DNA from 2 places in the Bartonella sp. B30(2025) genome. Region 1 is predicted to be linked to the other one. Evidence: predicted binding sites of a transcription regulator. Region 1 holds the regulator's gene; the other holds the start of a gene.
The links. Region 1 encodes HrcA, which represses chaperone genes, less so after heat shock. Its sites were predicted from a motif close to GTTAGCACTCNCNNNNNGNGAGTGCTAAC; they were not measured.

Region 1 (8,450 bases):
AGCGTTTGCGTAAAAAATTTAAACAAGTGGATGATGATTTTGCAATGATTGAAACACTTTACGGTGTAGGTTATCGTTTTCACGAAGTTTAATATTTTTGTCGCAAAAATTTGAATGGCGATCAAATCGATGACAAAAAACAAACAACAGGAAACCCTGTCTCTTCAAGCGCAAAGTACTCATACATCAACAAAATTTCCTACGCTCATTCATTTATATTCTAGGGCACAACGTCTAGTCAGGCAATTATTTTTTTCTAGTTTGACACGTCGCATTGTCATTCTAAATCTTGCTACTCTTGGTATTTTGGTTACAAGCATTTTATATCTTAATCAATTTCGTAATGGATTGATTGAAGCAAAAATTGAAAGTCTATGTATTCAAGGGAAAATTATCGCTGGAGCCATTGCAGCTTCTGCAACAATAGATACGGATTCTATCCTTGTTGACCCTCAAAAACTTTTGGAGTTACAAGTTGGAGAAAGCATTACACCAACACCTCAATCAACAGATTCTTGGGATTTTCCTATTAACCCTGAACAAGTTGCCCCACTTCTACGACGCCTCATTACACCTCAAACGACCAGAGCACGTATTTATGATCGTGATGCGACTTTGCTTCTCGATTCGCGCGTTCTTTACTCCAGCGGAGAGGTTTTTAGCTATGATTTGCCTCCTATCAAAACTGAACAAAACCTTTGGAAACGCTTTTATTCATGGTTTTCAAAATTACTTTATGGCAATGACATCATCCTTGATAAAACACAAGCAAAAAACAATAGTATTGCTTATCCGGAGGTTTACCAAGCATTAAATGGATCTGTTTCTACTTCTAAACGACGAAATAGACGGGGGCAATTAATCGTTTCTGTTGCCGTACCTGTCCAGCGCTATCGTGTTGTAGTCGGCGCGCTTCTTCTTTCGACCACAGGTTCAGATATTGATAACATCGTAAAAGGCGAAAAATTAGTCATCTTTAAAATCTTTGTGGTTGTTGGTAGCGTGCTTTTGGTACTGTCCTTGTTTTTAGCTCACACGATTGCTCATCCATTAAGTAAATTGTCTGCTTCTGCTAACCGTGTACGCCATGGAAACAATAAACGCGTAGAAATTCCCGATTTTTCTACACGAGAAGATGAAGTTGGTCATCTGTCAGCTTCTATTCGTGATATGACAAACGCTCTTTATACACGCATCGAGGCCATTGAGCGCTTCGCTGCTGATGTAAGCCATGAGTTAAAGAATCCGCTCACCTCACTGCGTAGTGCTGTTGAAACGCTTCCATTAACTAAAAATGAAAAAGCTCAAACAAAATTGTTTGAAATTATTCAACATGACATACGTCGCCTTGACCGTTTAATTACTGATATTTCTGATGCATCGCGGTTAGATGCAGAGTTCGCTCGCGAAACTGCTGAGATCATTGATATAAAAAAACTTTTAGAAAATTTTATTCCTACTGTTAATGAAATATACCGTAAGAATCAAACCATTGATATCAGTCTTAATATCATCCCACGCCCCCATGGAAAAGCTTATCTTGTGTTGGGATATGAATTACGTTTAAGTCAAGTTATTTCCAACCTTATTGAAAATGCACGTTCCTTTGTTCCTCATGATAATGGTAAAATTTTTATAACGATGAAAACAAGCTCTTCAAATCTCATCTTAACTATTGAAGATAATGGTCCTGGCATTCGTGCGGAAAATGTTGAGCGTATTTTTGAACGATTCTACACAGACCGTCCAAGTGAAGATTCATTTGGACAAAACTCAGGATTAGGTCTTTCTATTAGTCGACAAATCATCGAAGCCCATAATGGAACATTGACTGCTGAAAACATTATTGACCCCGCAAATGCAAATAAGAAAATCGGTGCACGATTTATTGTTGTACTTCCTCTTGCTAAATGAACTTTTTATTAAACACATAAAGTATAACAACAAAAACTGAAATATTACATGCAAACTGCCTACAGCTTGAAGGCAAGGGGTTACTTAATTATAGGTCCATTAGGATCAGGAAAATCAACGATTACTCTTTCTTTACTTGACCGTGCTAATGGTCAAAACGTAAAGCAAAACTGATAAGTGATAATTATACAATGCTTCGTATAAAAAATCAGAAACTTTACGGATACACCCCGGATAATTTACAAGGCGGCATAGAAGTTCGCGGTACTGGACTTTGTATCATAGAGTTTGAAAAACAAACAGTTATTGACTGCGTTATTCTTCTTGGTCCTGAATATGAGCGATTCTCAACAAATCAGACTTTTAAATTTGGCAATTTACACATTCTCCTTTTAAAACTCTCTAGTTTGCATGAAGCAGATTGTATAATCATTTGTCAGTCCATTAAAGAGCATTTCTTTTTAGAAAAAGAGGCATAAATCTGTCTAATTCTTTTCAAAAAATACAAAATTATTATTTTTACTTTTTTTGAAAATTTCCCTTAGCTTTGTAAAATGATTGGACTCGTGCTTGTAACGCACGGTAGATTAGCTGTTTAGTTTCTACATGCTGTAGAACATGTTGTTAGAACACAAGAAAAATTCACAACAATATGCAATATGCATCTATCCCGATGATGATTTAGACCAGCGCCGGAAAGATATCATAGCTACAGTTTTTTCCACAAATACGAATCAAGGTGTAATAATATTAACAGATGCATTTGGTGGAACATCATCAAATATAGCTATTTCTGTGATTAAAAAAGGACATATTGAAAGGATATCAGATGTAAATCTATCTATGCTCATTAAATTGATTTCTATTCGTCAACGCCCTAATATTTCACTATCAGAAGCTTTAAAAGCCACGCAAGAAGCAGGACGCAAATATATCAGTACACCAACGTAATTTTAACGGATAATTAAATACAAATGTTTCCTAAAAACACTCTTCACATATATTACGCTGCCACCTCAATATCTGTAATGAACTTGGGTTGCATGCAAGAGCTTCTGCAAAATTCGCACAAATAGTTGATAAGTTTAATGCTATTGTTGAAGTTGAAAAAGACGAAAAAATCATTGTCGGCTTATCAATTATGGAACTTATGATGTTAGAAGCCCTTAGCTGGTTGTAACGTCACTATTCACGTTTCAGGACCAGAAGCAACAGACGCTCTTGAAAAACTCATTAAAGATAAATTTGGGGAAGAAAGTTAAAAATTTCTATAAAAAATACCTTTATCAAATATATGATATAAAAGAGTTTTTAATGGTAATTTTGATTATGGCATCCATTTTTTAGCCATTATTTATTTGCAACATCATTTTTTTAGTAGAACAATTTACTACTCTCTGTCCTTGCTGTTTCATTTGCAGTAACGTCTTTTAATTGATAAGGAAGTCTTATGATGTTACGTCTGTTTAGTGCACTTCAAATTCCTCAACAAACAACGCAGTCTCTTATATCATTGCAAAATGGCTTGCCTCAAGTGCGGTGGATGAACCCGCAAAATTTTCATATCACTTTGTATTTTTTTGGTGAAGTTGAATGCGCTGTAGCAGATGAGCTCATTTGTGCCTTTAGTACAATAAAACTTCCTCCTTTTCAGTTACGCACTCTTAATTCCAAAGTTTTTGATGCAGAAACCATTCCCGGTTCTCTTATTGTTCGTATTGAACCTTGTGAAGCTCTTAACTCTTTACACGAGCAAATACAATCTATTAGAGAACGCTTAAAATTGCCTCCTGATACAAGAAAATTCACTCCACACATCACTATTGCAGCTTTGTGCGACGCCAATCCTGAAGATATCGCTTCATATATGTCTTTGCGGAGTGACTTTGCACTTTCTTCTTTTAATATTGATCATTTTGTTTTATTTTCATCTCCTTCCCCCGACGATAATGTTCCTTATATTGTGAGGGGAAGCTGGGCACTTCAAGCATGAAAGGGTGTTTAAAACGACCTTAAAAATTTACTCTGATGAACTGTTTTGAAAATGCAGAGCTGCGTGCTATGCTATAATCTGACATCCAGGTTGTATTGATGTTACATTTATGTCGGATTAGACTCAGTAGAAGTTTCTTTTGCTCCCCCTTTCGCTACTCCAACGATAGCGGGACGTAAAACGCGCTCACCAATAATATAACCTGCCTGAACAACTTGTTGAACGGTATTATCTGGCACATTGGTGTTGGGAATTTCAAACATAGCTTGATGAAAGTGAGGATCAAACTTTTGTCCCTCTGGATGGATTTTTTTTACCCCATGACGCTCTAATGCAGCCATCATTGCACGCTCGGTCATTTCAACCCCTTCAGCTAAGGTTTTTAAACCAGCATCATTTTCCCTCGCACCTTCTGGAATTGCCTCTAAAGCACGATTAAGATTATCAGAAACCGATAACATATCTCGTGCAAAACTAGCAATTGAATAAGCTTTTGCATCAGCTACATCTCGCACAGTACGGCGTCGCAGATTTTCCATCTCTGCAGCAAGACGTAAAAGCTGATCTTTCAATTCTTTATTTTCGTCTTGTAAAGCAGTTAGAGGATCAGTAACCTCATTTTCTTTTTCTGTATCGTTACGTACTTCTTCTTTATGCATTTTCAAAAATTCATCTGCAGATTGTTTCAGTTTATTGCGATCAGCTGAATTTTTTAAATCGTGATTTTCAAACGAAGTATCAGTAAATTTATTTTTTTCATCAGACATAAAAATTCTCTTCCTTCATAAGATTTGTTACCCTCGATATTGAAATTTTAGAGAAAAAAATCAAGGGATATTTACAAATCTTAACACAATGAGCATTTATAATAAAAATATCCTTCTGACGTTTTAACGCAACAACTGCGATACAAGCTGAGCGGTATAATCGACCAGAGGAACAATTCTTGCATAATTAAGCCGCGTTGGTCCAATAACCCCTAAAGCACCAATAATTCTTTGTTGTGCATCACAGTAAGGTGCCACAACCAGCGAAGAACCAGAAAGCGAAAACAATTTATTCTCTGAACCAATAAAGATACGAACTCCTGAACCTTCATCCGTCAAATCGAGCAATTGCGCCATGCTTTCCCGCGTTTCAAGATCATCAAACAGATGCCGCAACCGCTCTAAATCTTCTTTTGCCTTTATATCTTCAAGCAAATTACTCCGTCCACGAACAATAAGATGTATTTTATGATCAGAATCTTCTCCTCCCCAAAGAGCTAACCCAGTTTCAACAAGATAATGAGATAAATCATCGAGGGCAGCTCGTGTTTCTGAACATAAACGAGCAATTTCTTCTTTAGCTTCACGCAATGTGCGTCCTTGAATGTGCGCATTAAGAAAGTTGGTTGCTTCTGTTAATTGTGCATGGGTAACACCTTCTGGCAATTGAACAATGCGATTTTCAACTTGACCTCGTTGCATTACTAAAACTGCAAGGGCGTGCTCTCCATCAAGACGCACAAACTCAATATGCTTTAATATTCCTTCATGTTTTGTCGATAAAACCAGTCCTGCCCCACGTGAAAGATCTGAAAGAACTTGGCTGGCTTGGATAAGAAAATGTTCGACAGATTTTGTATGATCAGCCTCCTTGACTTGATTTTCAATACTTTCGCGCTCTTCGGTTGGCAAATCACCTGCTTCCATAAATGTATCAACAAAAAACCTTAAACCCGATTGTGTCGGCATTCGTCCTGCAGATACATGAGGTGCATAAATCAATCCAAGATGCTCAAGATCACTCATCACATTACGAATTGTTGCTGGCGATAGTGTTTGTTGCAAAAGCCGAGAAAGATTTCGTGACCCTACAGGCTCACCATCATTGAGATAAGCTTCAACGATATGACGAAAAATATCACGCGAACGCTGATCAAGGTATTTTAATTCATCATCAATAGGTTTACGCTTCATGATAATTGTTTCACTGCTTTTAAAATACTTTCTTCTTATATAATTTTTGCTAAAATCTGTTCAAATAGTCTAAAATGGTGCAAAAGCATATAGCATATTTATAACAAAAAATGCCACCATTAGAAAGAAAAGTGCTTCTATGTATCTTTCCAATTATGATTTTTATCAAATTACAAAGATCTTATTTTGGCTCAATATCAGACAATATGTAAAAAAAATCATGTCTCATAAAATCTGTTAAGATCCGTATCATATATTTATTTCAGTTTTAAGCGCAACAAAAGCGACCTTCCTTTTCATTTTCGGAGAAATTTATATGAGAAATATAACAACAAAAAAACTCGTTATTGCCACACATAACGATGACAAATTGCGTGAAATTACCACACTGATCGCTCCTTTTGGTATAACAACACAATCAGCAAAACAACTTGGTTTACCTGAACCAGAAGAAACAGGAACAACATTTGAAGAAAATGCCTATATCAAAGCTTTTGCAGCTGCAAAAAGTACAGGACTTCCCACCTTATCTGATGATTCTGGCATGGAAGTAGATGCATTAGGCGGTGCACCTGGTGTGTATACAGCTAATTGGGCACTTCAACCAGACGGGACACGTGATTTTTTAAAAGCTATGCAAACAATAGAAGATAAGCTTCAAGAAGCCAAAGCACATGAAAAAAGCCAGCGAACATGCCGATTTATATCTGTCATCTGTATTGCATGGCCTGATGGTTATGCAGATTATTTCCGTGGCAACGTTGAGGGCACATTAATCTGGCCTCCACGCGGAAATAAAGGATTTGGTTTTGATCCGGTTTTTGTACCTGATGGATATGAAAATACTTTTGGTGAAATGTCAACGAAACAAAAGCACGGATGGAAACTCAATGATAAAACCCTACCCCTCTCGCATCGCGCGCGTGCTTTTAAGCTTTTTGCAGAAAATCTTTTAGCACTATGATAAATAAATCTTTCGGAATTTACATTCATTGGCCGTTTTGTGCAGCCAAATGCCCTTATTGTGACTTTAATTCACATGTTCGTGTAAATGGGGTTGACCAACCTCGTTTTGTAACGGCCTTTGAACGCGAAATGGAAACACAATATCATAAAATAGGACCACGCCATATTACGAGCATTTTTATCGGTGGAGGAACACCCTCCCTTATGACGCCTCAGACGGTTTATGCCTTGCTGCAAGCTATTGCAAAAAAATGGACAATCGATGATAAAGTTGAAATCACACTAGAAGCCAACCCATCAAGTGTAGAAGCAGAACGCTTTCGCGGATACCGCGCAGCAGGTGTTAATCGCTTATCCTTAGGCATACAAGCACTCAATGACAAAGCACTGCGAAAGCTTGGTCGCCTCCATGATGTAAAGCAAGCTCTTTCCGCTATTTCTTTAGCACGAAAAATTTTTCCACGCCTATCTTTTGATTTAATTTATGCTCGCCCTGAGCAAACACTGGAACAATGGAAATGCGAACTTTTTCAAGCTATTGATTTAGCCGCAGACCATCTTTCTCTTTATCAATTAACTATAGAAGAAGGAACTGCCTTTAAACGACTTCATGCCGCAGGAAAGCTTATCCTTCCTGCATCAGAGCTTGCAGCAGATTTGTATCATCTCACCCAAGAAATAACCACTATGCATGGGCTTCCAGCTTATGAAATTTCAAATCATGCAATTCCTGGAGCTGAATCAGCTCATAATCTTCTTTATTGGCGCTATCATGAATATGCAGGTTTTGGTCCAGGGGCACATGGACGCTTTATTAAGTGTCAAACGAATCATTCCCCTATCTCTTCAAAAACATCTTCATCTCAAACCTATGAGCGTTGTGTCACAATCAATGAAAAACATCCTGAAAATTGGCTTGAATTGGTAGAAACAATAGGGCACGGCTGTATTGAAACAGAACATTTAACAAAAGAGCAACAAGCAAATGAAATGCTTATTATGGGTTTGCGTCTTTCAGAAGGTTTAGATCTGACGCGTTATGAAAACTTAAGTTCTAATGGTTTACCAATAAAAAAACTTATCGATTTACAACAACAAGGTCTGGTAGAAATGATAGGAAATCAACGCTTAAAAGCCACAACCACAGGACGCGTTGTTCTTGACCATATTATTAGCCAATTGGCAAACTGAAGTCCCTATGAATCCAACCTTCCACCACAAAAGAGTCATTTGCTTGTTCATTTATGCAAAAAAATCAATAATGAAGCGCTCATAAACAGAAGTAAGACTCTCCATTGCGTCAAGTGTCACATACTCATCCACCATGTGCATAGTCTGCCCTGGTAAACCAAATTCAACAACTGGACAATAATCTTTAATAAACCGCGCATCTGAAGTCCCCCCCGAAGTTGAGCATTCTGGTCTATTTCCTGTCACGCTTTCAATCGCATTTGACAAAGTTTTAATGAGTTTTTCACTTTTAGTCAGAAAAACACCGCCTAAACCTTGGACCCATTCAAGCTGATAACAAGGCAATTGATCGCTATTATTTTTAGGTTGTACAAAAGCGAGACGCTTTTCGATTTCCGCAATAAGCGTTTCTTTTGTCCACAGAT
Region 2 (8,450 bases), 340 kb from region 1:
TTTTTAATGCTCTCCACCCCGATTGTTAGCCTGCTTTTTGAGCGTGGACAATTTACCAGCCAATCAACATATCATGTCGCACAATTACTTGAACTTTATGGAATAGGACTTCCCGCTTTTGTTTTAATAAAGGTTTTTATTCCTCATTTTTTTGCCCGCGAAGATACAAAAACACCCATGATTTTTACAGGTATTTGTGTTGTTATCAATATCAGCCTAGCTTTAACATTATTTCCTATTTTATCAGCGCGAGGCATCGTCATTGCCGAAATTATCTCTGGATGGGTCAACACATTGTTGCTTTGTGGTATTCTCCTTAAACGCGGACACTGGAAATACGATGCACCGCTGATAAAGCGAATTATGCGACTCATCATTGCCACCCTTTTAAATGTAATAATTTTGTATTACATAATTAACGTTCTTGATTTTTTTTCTTTCGCTCTATCCTCACAAGCATCGCTTTTTTTGCGGGCTGGCACCTTAGCAGGAATAATGGTAGTGGTACTTTCAGTTTATTTTATTATCTATTTTTTATTTAATCCGAGCTCTTTTCTCTGTACCTTAAAAAAATTTAAACAACGCTTATGATATTTATCTTAGCGTAAAAAAAATGCTTTATCACAACATTACTAAATGAATGACAGCATAAAGAAAGAATTATCCTATGGAAGAAACTTTCACACCTCTTGTTTTTTCTGGCGTACAACCGAGTGGGAACCTGCATCTTGGCAATTATCTTGGAGCCATTAAACAGTGGGTTGAGTTGCAAAAATCCTATGACTGTTTGTACTGTGTTGTCGATATGCACGCACTCACAGTTAACCCGAACCCTCTGGCATTAAGGGAATCAACTAGAGCCGTTACAGCAGCCTTCTTAGCTGCCGGCATTGATCCTAAAAAGCAAATTATCTTTAACCAATCACAAGTGTTTCAACATGCTGAATTAGCGTGGATTTTAAATTGTATTGCCCGCGTTGGCTGGCTTCAACGCATGACGCAATTTAAAGATAAAGCAGGAAAAAATCGTGAACAGGCATCCCTTGGACTTTTTTCTTATCCAAGCCTGATGGCTGCCGATATTTTAGTCTATCGTGCGACTCATGTCCCCGTGGGAGAAGACCAAAAACAACATGTTGAGCTCACGCGCGATATTGCACAAAAATTTAACCATGACTATAATGATCGCATTGTAGATCTGAACTTTGGTGTCTCTATGAAAATAGGAGAGGAAAAAAAACAAGGCTTTTTCCCAATGCCAGAAGCGCTTATCGAAGAAACCGTCATGCGCGTTATGTCTTTGCGTGATGGTACCAAAAAAATGTCTAAATCGGACCCTTCAGATTTTTCGCGCATTAATTTAACCGATGATGCTGATCTTATCGCAAAAAAAATACGCAAAGCAAAAACCGATTCCGCCCCTCTTCCCGATACAGTTACTGCCCTAAAGGACCGACCAGAAATCGATAATTTGCTTGGTATTTATGCTGCCTTTGCAGAAATGAGCAAAGAAAGGGTTCTTTCAGCGTTTTCTGGACAACAGTTTTCTCTTTTCAAAAAAGCTTTATCTGATCTTGCCGTTCATAAGCTTGCACCAATAACAGAAGAATTACGTCGTCTGAACCAAGAAAGTGATTACATTGATACTATTCTACGTGATGGTGCAGAGCGCGCAAGCACATTGGCAGAAAAAAACATGAAAAAAATTCGTGAAATTGTTGGATTTTTACACAATTCATGAAACAATGGAATTTTAATTATAAAGAATAAAAAGAACACATGGTCGCTCAACAAAAGAAAACAAAGATAAATCGTAAGAAAAAAATTTTAGTTTTCATCGATGACACACCAGAATGTCAACGTGCTGTTGCCTTTGCCGCACAGCATGCCCAAAATACCAAAAGAACATTAGTGTTTCTTTCTGTAATTGATAGTTCAGAGTTTCAACATTTTTTAGGTGTAAATGACGTTATGCGAACGGAATTAACGCAAAAAGCACATGAAAAATTAAAAAAAATAGCTGATAATGTGCGCACCACGCATCCCATTAAAACGGAAGTGATTGTGCGTGAAGGAAAAAAAGTTGATGAAATTCTTAAATTAATCGACCAAGATAAGAAAATCATTCTCCTTGTTTTAGCTGCAAGCGGGCATACAGATGGACCAGGACCACTTATTCAATTAATCGCTCATAAAGGATCATCTTTCTCAATCCCCGTTACTGTCATTCCAAGCAACCTTGCCGACGAAGATATTGAATCTATCGCTTAAAATACAATATTTAAATTTTAGGATTAATTATTTTTCTGATCCTTAAGAACAAAGGAGGATGTATGTTTATACAAACTGAAACCACACCAAATCCTGAAACACTAAAATTTTTGCCAGGTCGTATGGTTCTTCCTGAGGGTGTGTTAGAATTTCGTTCACAAGAAGAAACCACCCAAAGTTCGCCTTTAGCGGCAAAGCTATTTAACATTCCCAATGTCAGCGGTGTGTTTTTGGGGTATGATTTCATTACCGTAACAAAAAAAGACGGTGAATGGCAGCATCTTAAACCAGCCATTTTGGGCACCATTATGGAACATTTTCTTTCTGGTGATCCTGTGATCACGACTGATGCTACAACAAAAGCACAAGCTCATGCGCTTGAAAAAGAATTTTATGACGAAAAAGACTTCGAAACTGTCTTAATTATTAAAGAACTTCTTGAAACACGTGTTCGCCCAGCTGTTGCCAATGATGGTGGAGACATTACTTTCCGCGGATTTGAAAATGGTATTGTTTACCTTAATATGCGAGGAGCTTGTGCTGGATGTCCCTCTTCAACCGCAACACTGAAACATGGTATCGAAAACCTTTTACGGCATTTTATTCCAGAAGTTTTAGGTGTTGAAGCAATGCCGCAGTAAACGAAGACTTTGTGTCAGTTATCTCTATCTCATTGCAGTATTTAAAGAGAGATATGAAAGACCTTTAGAGCTTCTGATGCAGAAAATTTAAAATATTGAAGCAATCCCACTAATAAACAGGTATCTTGTGTAGATCTTCTATTCAATTGAAGACTTAAAAACATGTATGAAAGATCTATACAGCACCTGATCAGAAAATTTTAAATGCTAAAATGATCCCACAATAAACAAAGATGAGATCTGACAAAATGCCCATAAAAGCCAATTTTATCAAGCATGAAACAAATTCTCTATGGATACAGCGACATAAGATAAAAAGCTATTCCACTACAATCGTATCGCGACAATCGTCTTGATAACTTCCTTGAAAAAGCTGAACGACAATTTTTTTGATAAAACAAATCTCAAATTTTGCAAATTCACTTTGCAAAATTTGCAAAGGTGGATGCACATATAAAATTGTAAGCAATTAAACTTTTTTAACAAATTCTGATTTTAAGCCAATTTGACCAATCCCAGAAATTTTGCAATCAATATTATGATCACCATCTACTAAACGGATATTTTTTACTTTAGTGCCACTTTTTAAAACGGATGCAGCGCCCTTTATTTTAAGATCTTTTATCACAATAACGCTATCCCCGTTTGTCAAAACATTACCATTTGCATCATAAACAACATCGGCAATAGAAGAGCTTTCAACTTTTTGTGGCCACTCATGTGCACACTCAGGACATACAAAGTTATCATCTTCTTCATAAGTATAAAGGCTACCACAGTGAGGGCATTTAGGATATTGGTTCATATATTTACCTTATTATCCAAGAACAGTCATTTATGTAAGCGGTCATAAAGCAAGAAGTGCTGATTGTCTATTGTTAAAGCAAGATACTCTTAAAGTATAATATTCTGAAAACACAAAATTTTTTATTAAGAGAATAAAAAAGATATTCACCTTCGCTGTTATCGAACGGATTTTTTATTGTCATGAACAAAAATTGTTTTCACTTGTGCCATTTTCCACAAAATAAAAAAGCTACAATATAATAATAGCATAATGATCATTGTATTTTTTTTAATCTACTTTTTGCATGACAGCACATCTTCAAAAGTGCGTTTTATACGTCATCATAAAATGGATAAAAAGAAACATTTTATAAAAAAAAACGGGTCGATTGACCCGTTTTCTTTAACCATTATAGACCGAAGGGCTTAGAAATCCATTCCACCCATTCCGCCCATTCCACCCATTCCGCCACCTGGCATTGAAGGCATTGGAGTGTCTTTTTTGGGAACTTCAGCAACCATAGCTTCTGTTGTAATGAGAAGGCTAGCAATTGAGGCTGCATTCTGAAGGGCAGAACGCACAACTTTCACTGGGTCAACAATTCCGAAAGAAATCAAATCACCAAATTGACCTGTTGCAGTGTTGTAACCAAATGTGTCTGAATTATTTTCAAGTATTTTTCCAACAATAATCGCAGCTTCTTCACCTGCATTGGTTGCAATTTGACGTGCTGGTGCCTGTAGAGCACGACGGACAATATTGATACCAGCTTCTTGATCAGGATTGTTTCCTTTAATCGTCAATGTATTTGCAGCACGAAGCAAGGCTGTTCCACCACCAGCAACAATACCTTCTTCCACAGCAGCACGTGTTGCATTCAGGGCGTCATCAACACGATCTTTCTTTTCTTTCACTTCAACTTCTGTTGCACCACCAACACGGATAACAGCAACACCACCAGCAAGTTTAGCAAGTCTTTCTTGCAATTTTTCACGGTCATAGTCAGAAGTTGTTTCTTCGATTTGTGCTTTAATCTGGTTTACACGAGCTTCAATTTCAGCTTTGCGTCCAGCACCATCAATAATCGTTGTATTTTCTTTAGAAATATTCACTTTCTTTGCACGACCAAGCATGTCCAAAGTGACATTTTCTAATTTAATACCAACATCTTCAGAAATAACCTGACCCGATGTCAAGATTGCAATATCTTCAAGCATTGCTTTACGGCGATCACCAAATCCTGGAGCTTTCACAGCAGCAATTTTCAAACCACCACGCAATTTGTTAACAACCAGAGTTGCCAAAGCTTCACCTTCCACATCTTCAGCAATAATAAGAAGTGGTTTTCCAGACTGAACAACAGCTTCAAGTACTGGAAGAAGAGATTGCAAATTAGATAATTTCTTTTCGTGAATGAGAATGTAAGGATCGTCGAGGTCAGCAACCATTTTCTCAGCATTTGTTACAAAGTAAGGAGAAAGGTATCCACGATCGAATTGCATTCCTTCAACGACTTCTAACTCAGTTTCAGCCGTTTTTGCTTCTTCTACAGTAATAACACCTTCATTGCCCACTTTTTCCATGGCACTAGCGATCATTTTACCGATTTCTTCAGCACCATTAGCAGAGATTGTTCCTACTTGCGCAATTTCTTCTGAAGTTTGGATTTTTTTTGCTTTTTTGAAAAGACTTGCGACCACTTCGTCAACCGCAGCATCAATACCACGCTTCAGATCCATTGGATTCATACCAGCAGCAACAGCTTTCACACCTTCTTGCACAATAGCCTGTCCTAGAACAGTTGCTGTTGTTGTTCCATCACCAGCGATATCATTTGTTTTCGAAGCAACTTCGCGCAACATTTGTGCGCCCATATTTTCAAACTTATCTTCTAGTTCAATTTCTTTTGCGACGGATACACCATCTTTTGTAATGCGAGGTGCACCAAATGATTTGTCAATCACAACATTACGACCTTTAGGGCCGAGCGTTACTTTAACAGCGTTAGCAAGGATATCAACACCGCGTACCAAACGCTCACGCGCTTCACGGCCAAATTTGACTTCTTTAGCAGCCATTTAACTTCTCCTTGGAGTTGTATTAAAATAGTACAAAATGCAAAAATTTAAGAGACTGGATTATCCCAAAATTCCCATAATGTCAGATTCTTTCATGATTAAGAGGTCTTCACCATCGATCTTTACTTCAGTTCCAGACCATTTTCCAAACAAGATACGATCTCCTGTTTTAACTTCTAAAGGCACACGTTTTCCATTATTATCGAGTGCTCCATTACCAATAGCAATAACTTCACCTTCTTGAGGTTTTTCTTTTGCTGTATCTGGAATAATGATCCCACCAGCAGTTTTACTTTCAGATTCAACCCGACGAACAACGACACGATCGTGAAGTGGGCGGAATTTTATGTTAGCCATGTTTAACATCCTCAAACTTAATATAATTGTATTAATCTTAAGTCCTTGTTAGCACTCTTCAGTGAGAAGTGCTAATATGCTCTGAAATATAAAATCACTATTTTCCGATGTCAAGGATTTGCCACAAATAATTTACTTTAACCTCTGCAAACTCTTGCTTCCTTTTTCTATTTTACGTTATCTACTGTTTATAGCCAATGAACATAAAAGGATTTTATCATGGTTGAAACACGTCAGGAAACTGATAGCTTTGGAACGATCTCAGTACGTCAAGACCGTTATTGGGGAGCACAAACTGAACGTTCATTGCATAATTTCAATATTGGTATAGAAAAACAACCTCTTACTATCATCTATGCCTTAAGCCTCATCAAAAAAGCAGCTGCTTTTGTGAATATGGAAAAAGGAAAGCTTCCTCAAAACATAGGCAAAGCAATCATTACTGCTGCAGATGAAGTGCTTTCCGGTGCACTTGATGAGCATTTCCCACTTTCTGTCTGGCAAACAGGTTCTGGTACACAGAGCAATATGAATGTGAACGAAGTTATCGCCAACTATGCAAACATGCTTTTGGGAGGGAAATTAGGCAGCAAATCTCCTGTTCACCCCAATGATCACGTCAATATGAGCCAATCGTCGAATGATTCTTTTCCTACAGCGCTGCATATTGCAACCACACTACAAACACGCCAACACCTTCTTCCTATTCTTGATGCTCTTATTAAAACTTTTGAAAAAAAAGAAGAAGAATTTGCTGATATTATAAAAATCGGTCGTACCCATACACAAGATGCAACACCACTTACTTTAGGACAAGAGTTCTCAGGATACCGCGCTGCACTGCAAGCCGATCGCAAGCGCATCGAAGATTCTCTTGCTGATGTTCAGATGCTTGCTCAAGGAGGAACAGCTGTAGGCACAGGACTGAATGCACCAAAAGGCTTTGACGTTGCATTTGCTGAAAAAATCAGCGAATTAACAAAAATACACTTTCAAACAGCTAGCAACAAATTTGAAGCGCTTGCACATCATGGAGCCTTAACATATTTCCATGGAAGCCTGAATGCGTTAGCTGCTGACCTCTTTAAAATTGCTAATGATATTCGATTCTTGGGATCTGGTCCCCGCTCCGGATTGGGTGAACTAAGCCTTCCAGAAAACGAACCAGGATCTTCCATTATGCCAGGAAAAGTCAATCCCACACAGTGTGAAGCAATGACTATGGTGGCATGTCAGGTCTTTGGAAATCATACCAGTGTAACATTTGCTGCAAGCCAAGGACATTTTGAGCTTAACGTTTTTAAACCTGTGATTGGTTATAATGTTTTGCAATCTATTACGCTTCTTGGAGATTGCATGCGCTCTTTTGATGTGCATTGCATTCAAGGATTACGCGCTAATCGTATCCATATTCACTCTCTCATGGAACGCTCTCTCATGCTGGTAACAGCTCTTGCACCGGAGATTGGATATGAAAAAGCAGCTGAAATTGCTAAAGCGGCGCATAAAAATGATACAACCTTGCGTGCTGAAGCTATAAAAGCTGGCGTTTCTGGAGAAGATTATGATCGACTTGTTGATCCTAAAAAGATGATCCATCCACAATAACAACGAGGACAAGTGATTCACGTAATAACATCAGGACGTTCGCGCCCAAGGTAATGTTTTATGTTTAACCATTTAAGCATTGCTTGTTGTAAAGGTTGAAGAACAATTTGCGGATCTTGTGTCTGTTTGCGTGGATCACTTTCATACTGCTCAAAATAAAGTCGTAAAGTAGATCCTGTTGTTCCTGTCCCAGAAAGGCGCACCACGAACCGTGCGCCATTCTCAAACAAAATACGCATTCCTTGCTGTTTTTTGATCTTCTGATCAACAGGGTCACAATAAAGAAAATCATCTGAGTTTGTGACTGTTAGTCCTGCAATTTTAGTCCCGGCCTTTGGCAACTGCGCGTGCAATTGTTCCAAAATGGCATATGCCTGATGCGTTTCCACCTCTTCATAATCATAACGTGAAGTATAAAAGCGCCCATAAATACGCCAATGCTGTTGGACAATTTGTGCCACTGTTTTCCCTGTTACAGCCAAAAGATTTAACCAAAATAATACAGCCCATAAACCGTCTTTTTCACGAATATGGTTAGACCCCGTGCTAAAGCTCTCTTCACCACAAAAAGTCACTTGTCCAGTATCTAAAAGCGGTGCAAAAAATTTCCACCCTGTTGGTGTTTCAAAACAGTTCAATCCTTGTTTTTTAGCAACCAAATCTGCTGCACGTCCTGTCGGCATGGAGCGTGCAATCCCTGTAATACCT

Region 2: groES (co-chaperone GroES) is a predicted target of HrcA. The motif match lies at 6,182-6,210, and genes of this name have one in related genera.

The regions. Positions count from the first base shown of each region.
Region 1 covers NZ_CP200034.1:1,412,901-1,421,350, reverse strand. Annotated here, with positions in the region: gene V4P55_RS06055 (response regulator transcription factor) at 1-92, shown strand, start outside; gene V4P55_RS06050 (stimulus-sensing domain-containing protein) at 130-1,914, shown strand; partial or broken gene V4P55_RS06045 (HPr kinase/phosphatase C-terminal domain-containing protein) at 1,938-2,393, shown strand; partial or broken gene V4P55_RS06040 (PTS sugar transporter subunit IIA) at 2,469-2,865, shown strand; partial or broken gene V4P55_RS06035 (HPr family phosphocarrier protein) at 2,915-3,176, shown strand; gene thpR (RNA 2',3'-cyclic phosphodiesterase) at 3,368-3,907, shown strand; gene grpE (nucleotide exchange factor GrpE) at 4,015-4,674, opposite strand; gene hrcA (heat-inducible transcriptional repressor HrcA) at 4,798-5,868, opposite strand; gene V4P55_RS06015 (non-canonical purine NTP pyrophosphatase) at 6,185-6,832, shown strand; gene hemW (radical SAM family heme chaperone HemW) at 6,832-8,025, shown strand; gene dapE (succinyl-diaminopimelate desuccinylase) at 8,077-8,450, opposite strand, start outside.
Region 2 covers NZ_CP200034.1:1,072,625-1,081,074, forward strand. Annotated here, with positions in the region: gene murJ (murein biosynthesis integral membrane protein MurJ) at 1-591, shown strand, start outside; gene trpS (tryptophan--tRNA ligase) at 668-1,741, shown strand; gene V4P55_RS04515 (universal stress protein) at 1,780-2,271, shown strand; gene V4P55_RS04520 (NifU family protein) at 2,334-2,912, shown strand; gene V4P55_RS04525 (zinc ribbon domain-containing protein YjdM) at 3,382-3,717, opposite strand; gene groL (chaperonin GroEL) at 4,125-5,777, opposite strand; gene groES (co-chaperone GroES) at 5,838-6,134, opposite strand; gene fumC (class II fumarate hydratase) at 6,354-7,742, shown strand; gene V4P55_RS04545 (alpha-D-glucose phosphate-specific phosphoglucomutase) at 7,760-8,450, opposite strand, start outside.